DNA from 3 places in the Turicibacter sp. GALT-G1 genome. Region 2 is predicted to be linked to each of the others. Evidence: predicted binding sites of a transcription regulator. Region 2 holds the regulator's gene; each other region holds the start of a gene.
The links. The regulator HrcA, encoded in region 2, represses chaperone genes, less so after heat shock. The targets are predictions, from matches to a motif close to TTTTAGCACTNNNNNNNNNNNAGTGCTAAAA.
Positions count from the first base shown of each region.

Region 1: clpB (ATP-dependent chaperone ClpB) is a predicted target of HrcA. The motif match lies at 1,100-1,130, and genes of this name have one in related genera.
Region 3: NEH74_RS05750 (co-chaperone GroES) is a predicted target of HrcA. The motif match lies at 1,215-1,245, and genes of this name have one in related genera.

Region 1 covers NZ_JAMQUS010000022.1:38,244-40,527, forward strand. The annotation lists gene clpB (ATP-dependent chaperone ClpB) at 1-1,046, opposite strand, end outside; gene NEH74_RS04050 (Cof-type HAD-IIB family hydrolase) at 1,264-2,088, shown strand; gene NEH74_RS04055 (hypothetical protein) at 2,259-2,284, opposite strand, start outside.
Region 2 covers NZ_JAMQUS010000065.1:10,238-12,521, forward strand. The annotation lists gene grpE (nucleotide exchange factor GrpE) at 1-355, opposite strand, end outside; gene hrcA (heat-inducible transcriptional repressor HrcA) at 368-1,390, opposite strand; gene trxA (thioredoxin) at 1,598-1,912, opposite strand; gene NEH74_RS11145 (amino acid ABC transporter ATP-binding protein) at 2,117-2,284, opposite strand, start outside.
Region 3 covers NZ_JAMQUS010000027.1:86,289-88,572, reverse strand. The annotation lists gene NEH74_RS05760 (type III pantothenate kinase) at 1-114, shown strand, start outside; gene NEH74_RS05755 (ECF transporter S component) at 364-1,026, shown strand; gene NEH74_RS05750 (co-chaperone GroES) at 1,261-1,548, shown strand; gene groL (chaperonin GroEL) at 1,600-2,284, shown strand, end outside.

The DNA.
Region 1 (2,284 bases), on a different contig from region 2:
GAAACGGTATCTTCGACTGTTGGTTCATTAACTTGAACTTTTTGGAAACGTCGCTCTAAGGCAGGATCTTTTTCAATGTACTCACGATATTCTTTTAATGTTGTAGCACCAATGCAGTGTAATTCACCACGAGCTAATAATGGTTTTAATAAGTTCCCTGCATCCATTGCACCATCTGTACGTCCTGCTCCAACGATGGTATGAATTTCGTCAATGAATAAAATAATACGTCCATCACTATTTTTAACTTCATTCAATACCGCTTTTAAACGCTCTTCAAACTCACCACGATATTTAGCACCGGCAACTAAAGCGGCTAAGTCTAATTCAAAAATCACTTTATCTTTTAAACTTTCAGGCACATCTTGTCGAACAATACGCCAAGCTAACCCTTCAACGATAGCAGTTTTACCAACCCCAGGCTCACCAATTAACACCGGGTTATTTTTTGTTTTACGAGATAAAATACGAATCGCACGACGAATCTCTTCATCGCGACCAATAACCGGATCAATTTTTCCTGATTTTACATCTTCTACTAAGTCACGTCCGTATTTTTCTAAGACTTCATAAGTTGCTTCTGGGTTTTGTGTCATCACGCGTGAATTCCCCCTTATCTGTGAAATAATTTCTTTTAAGTGCTTTTCATTAATCTGATGTTTTTTTATTAATTGCTTCATTTGATAATCTTTTGATTCAAGCATCGCAAGCAAGACGTGCTCCACTGATAAATAATCATCTTTCCAAGCTCGAGCATAATCATCTGCTTTTAATAAAGCACGATTTAAATCTGCTGAAACGTATGGATCACCTGTTGCTCCAGTAACAGCTGGCTTTTTATCTAAAATTTGTTTTAATTCTTGTAATATCTCTTGAATCGGATAGCCTGCCTTTGTAAAAACACGAGCGGCTAATCCGTCATGGTCTTGTAATAAGGACATTAATAAATGCGGGGTATCAATCTCTTGGTGATGTAATGAAGTTGCAAGAGACTGTGCATTTACTAAGCCCTGTTGTAGCTTTTCAGTCATTTTATTAATATTCATGATTCTCACTCCATTTCTTCATCATCTATGATGATACTATCATTATACTCTTGTTTTAGCACTCAGTCAATAAGAGTGCTAATAATTCCAGAATGTAAGTGTTTATTATTTTGTAAATAGCCAAGACTAATCACGTTGCACAAATTTACCACATCTTGTATAAGTTCATTTAACTTGTTCGCTATCTGTGTTATCATATTTATCCGGAGGTGTTTTAATGGAAACAAAGAAACTAATCGTAACAGACTTAGATGGAACTGCATTACAAAATTGGGAAACACTTGACCCAAATACAAAAGAAGCTTTAATCGCTGCAAAAGAAGCAGGACATATCGTTGTGATTGCAACAGGCCGCCCAGCACGTGCATCGTTACACTTCTACAAAGAGTTAGGTCTTGATACACCTATTATTAACTTTAATGGAGCTTATATACATCATCCAGAAGACGAAACCTTTGAGGATATTGTGGCTCAAATCCCAACAGAGGTTGTTTTAACTTTATTCGATTCAGAATTAAAAGATTATATCGTCAATGCCTTTTGTGAATACAAAGATCACTTATATGTCTTACATCAAGGAGATACTATTCGTGATTGGTTCCATATTGAAACATGTACATCAGTGAAATACGGACCATTTAAAGAAACATTAGACGAACATCCAAACGGATTCTTATTAGAAGCTAAAGAGGGATACCCAGAAAAAGTCATGAGTTTCTTACGTGAAAACTACGGTGACATCGTGACATGCCGCAAATGGGATGGCGATAATGTCAACATTATCGAAGTGTTTAAATCAAATACAAATAAAGCAACAGCGATTGAAAAATTGGCCAAATATTTCAACATTGAACAAAAAGATATTATCGCTTTCGGTGACGGAGATAATGATATCGAAATGTTAACCTATGCTGGAGTCGGTGTCGCCATGGACAATGCCATCGATAAACTAAAAGCAGTAGCGAACACCACAACAAAATCAAACAAAGAAAGCGGCGTTGCTCACTACATCCACGAATACATCTTAACACCTAAAAAATAAATATTTTAAAAGGTCATCAGTTGCAATTAGCTGATGACCTTTTAATTTGGGACTGTTAAATTTTTAACAAAGCGTCTCATTGTACGTCTATTTTTTATAATAATCACTTGTTTTTCTACTCCAAACTGATCTAATTTCTTCAGAACCCATGGACGTTTTACACGTTGATATTAGGAAGCTTTTTTAACCCTTTTAA
Region 2 (2,284 bases):
CATGGATCATTTTAAATCCTGTTAAAAATGTTTTGGTATTTTCATCTTCAACCGTACTTGATAATGCACGTTCGAAGTTATCAATTGCTGGAATAATATTTGTTACAATTGATTGCGAACGATACTTTACTTCACGTGCACGTTCTTCATTCATACGACGCTTGAAGTTTTCAAGCTCTGCCGCATTACGTAGCAATTGATCTTTTAACTCTTCAATTTGCTGCTTTAAACTTTCAGTTTCAGAGATTGTTTCAACTGTTTCTGTTGCTTCACACTCTTCTTGGCAGCACGTTGATTCTACAGCTTCCACATTTTCTTCATTTAATTCCTCAACTGATTGGGCATCCTTATTCAATCGTCCCACCTCCTATTTATATAAATCAGACATGATTCGAGCAACTTGTTCAAGAAGTGGAATAATTTTACGATACTCCATTCGGGTCGGACCTAGTACCGCAATTTTACCAAATTCATGATCACTAATCTGATAAGGAACTGTAATTAGCGTACAATTCTCCATCGCTTTAATCTCATTCTCTTGTCCAATTTTAACCGTTAATTGATGGCCGTCTTCGTCGGCTTCTATTACTTTAACAATTTCATCAGCTTCAATCATATTAAATAAATGATACGCTTTATCTAAATCGTTAAATTCAGGTTGTTTTAAAATATTTGACTTCCCACTCAAAATATAATTTTGTTGATTTAATGACTGGGTTAAAAGTTGTAGCATCGCATACATAATTTCTTCTTTATAAGAAATAAAATCATGTAATTGATGTTCAAAACTTTCTGTCAATTTTTCATGAACATGTCCAATGTATTCTCCTACTAATAACTCATCGAGTGCTTTGATAATGCTTTCCATTCTAGTCATATCAATATTAGTTGGAAGAGTAATTGTTCGACTTTCTACATGGCCTTGATCTGTAATCAAAACAAACACCGCTTGACGTTCTGAGATTGGAACAAGTTGAATTTTTTTCACTCGACTATAATCTCTAGAAGGTCCAAGTAAAATCGATGTGTAGTTAGTCAAACTCGATAAGAGCTTCACAGCTTCTTTAATCGTTGTTTCACGTTCAAATTGTTTTTGATCTAACAATTGTCTAAATATTCCTACTTCTGGTGTTGTCTCCATCGGTTCTTGATTTACGATGAAATCTACATAATAGCGATAGCCTTTTTGACTTGGCACGCGACCACTCGATGTATGAGTTTTTTCAATAAATCCCAAATCCTCTAAATCTGCCATATCATTACGAATGGTTGCAGCAGAGAAGTTTAATTCCTCTTTTTTAGAAAGGATTCGCGAACCAACTGGTTGTGCAGTTTGTATGAACTCTTCTACAATTGCCTTTAAAACTAATATTTGACGTTCTGTTAGCAATGTAAACACCTCTTTTAGCACTCATTAACCCTAAGTGCTAATACCATTATATAAAACTCTATTAGCACTGTCAACACTATAGTGCTAATTTTTTTGTTTTTTATCTTTATTATACAAACTCAAATCAGATGTTTTCGAGATAGACAATGGCTGATAATAAAACAAAAGAAGGTACAATGCATAGTGTACCCTCTTTTTAAAATTTCATTATTTATTTGCTTCAATTAATGATAATAATGAGGCTTTAGGTTGGAAACCTACTGTTTGTTGAACTGCTTGTCCATCTTTGAATAAAATTAATGTTGGAATTGACATTACTTTATATTCAGCTGCAACTGCTGGACAGTTATCTACGTTTACTTTAACAATTTTTGCTGTTCCTTCTAACTCTGTTGCTAATTCATCTAAAACTGGTGCAATCATTTTACATGGTCCACACCAATCAGCATAGAAGTCAACTAATACTAATCCACTTGCGATTTCTTGAGCAAATGATTCTTCTGTTGCATGAATGACTGACATGTTCATTCCTCCTTTTATACCCTTTTTCTATACTTTAGTATAGCACATTTCCATGAAATTACAAATAATTTGCACTTTCCCCCATATTATCTCACATTTATCAGAATGTATCCACAAGAGCATGAACTAAAATTTTCAAAAACATGAATTTTATAGATCGTTTCATCATACCTGTCATTAAAAAATATGAACTGAATAACTCTCCTAAAGGCTCTTAGATAAATAACGATGTAAGAATTCTTTTGTACGCTCTTGCGTTGGATTTATGAAGATTTGCTCAGGTGTGCCTTCTTCAGCAATAACCCCTTTATCCATAAAGACCACACGATCACTAACCTCTTTTGCAAACCCCATTTCATGTGTTACCACAAT
Region 3 (2,284 bases), on a different contig from region 2:
GCGACTGGTGGACTTGGGCGTATCATTTATAATGAAACTGATATGATTGATATTTATGATCCAGATTTAGCTTTTAAAGGAATGAAAGTTATTTATCATAAAACAAAGGGATAAGAAGATTATTGATCGTTGATAAAAAGGAATCAAATGTATTTGGTTCTTTTTTTATGTTCAGGCAAAATAAAAGGAAAATTATGGATTTGTTATTGAAAGTAATCACAGATTTAAATATAATAGGAGAAGTAATTCTACTAATGAGACTTAATGATGATCAGTTGACATCAATTAAGTAAAGCGTTAGGGGGATTAAAAATATTATTCAAGACGTTGCATTCAGAAGAAGCGACAGTGGAGGAGAAAGAAATGAATCAATCAAGTAAGAAAACCAAGTATTTAGTTTTAGTCACCATGTTTTGTAGTATTGAGGTATTATTGATGTTTACCCCTCTTGGATTTATTCCAATTGGGCCGATGAAGGCCACAACCATGCATATTCCGGTTATTTTAGCAGGGATTTTATTAGGAATCAAAGGGGGTGCAATTACTGGTCTTGTCTTTGGGATTTCGAGTGTTGTCAATGCCACGATTAATCCAACGATTTTATCATTTGTATTTACGCCTTTTTATTCGCTTGGCGAGTATCACGGAAATTTCATGAGCTTAGTTATTGCTATTGTACCTCGTGTATTGTTAGGCGTATTAGGTGGTTTAATTTATAGTTGGTTTAAAAATCGAGATAAAAATATGATTGGCGGAGGCGTAACAGCACTATTGTGTACAGTTCTACATACGGCGATGGTATTAGGAATGATTTATATCTTTTTTGGACCAAGTTATGCAGCTGCTCAAGGGTTAGATACAACACAGTTATTAATGGCCTTAATTGGATTGGTATTTACAAATGGTCTTTTAGAAGCCTGTGTAGCTACAGTTGTAATTGTACCATTAGTAAAAGTACTAGAGCCAATGGCTCAAAAAATGGGCTTAACTCATATGAATATAAAGTTAAATAAAGTTGAACGCTAGAGTTTTAAGCTAGGAGTAATTTTCCTAGCTTTTTTTGATTCGTCAAATAATTGATTTTAGTAGGTGATTTTGATAGAAGAATAGGAATAAATGTTAATATTAAGCATATTAATCATTAGGTAGACTATAATAAAAAGGATTTTGGTTTAAAGTATTGCCATTATTTATTCATCTTTGTATAATTTATTTAATAGCACTCATATAGGTAGAGTGCTAAAACGAGGAGGGACATACATGTTAAAACCATTAAACAATAATGTTGTACTTGAGATTGTTGAGGTTGAAAAGACAACAGCTAGTGGAATCATTCTTTCGGGAGAAGCTTCAAAACCAAAGCATTCAGAAGGAGTTGTAGTTGCCATTGGTGATGGAAAGTTATTAGATAATGGGAAACGTCATCCAATAACTGTTGAGGTGGGGCAACGTGTTATCTATAACGGATTTGGTGGAACAAAGGTCTCACATCAAGGAAAAGAATTAGTTATTTTATCCCAAGATGATATTTTAGCAATTGTTGAGTAAGTTAAATTTAGTTTAATATATTAATTTTGATTTAAGGGAGGATTTAATATTATGGCAAAAGAAATTTTATTTGCTGAAGATGCACGTCGTGCGATGATTCGTGGAGTGGATAAATTAGCGGATACAGTAAAAGTAACTTTAGGACCAAAAGGTCGAAATGTCATTTTAGAGCAAAAGTTTGGAGCGCCTCAAATTATTAATGATGGGGTTTCAATTGCAAAAGAAATTGAATTAGAAGATAAGTTTGAAAATATGGGAGCTCGTTTAGTAGCTCAAGTTGCAAGCCGTACGAATGATGTAGCTGGAGATGGAACAACAACGGCAACGGTTTTAGCTCAAGCGATGATTCGTGAAGGAAATAAAAATATTGTAGCGGGAGCTAATCCAATAACGATTCGTCGTGGAATCGAGCGTGCTGTGAAAGTGGCTGTTGAAGCATTAAAGGCTAATTCTAAGCCGATAGAAGGAAAAGAATCAATTGCTAACGTAGCTGCGATTTCTGCTGCAGATGAAGAAATCGGGAAATTAATTGCTGAAGCTATGGAACGTGTTGGTAATGATGGAGTGATTACTTTAGAAGAGTCTAAAGGATTTGAAACAACAATGGATATTGTTGAAGGAATGCAATTTGATCGTGGATATTTATCATCTTATATGGTGACAGATACAGATAAAATGGAAGCTGTTTTAGATAATCCATACATTTTAGTGACAGATTCTAAAGTTGGTACGTTAC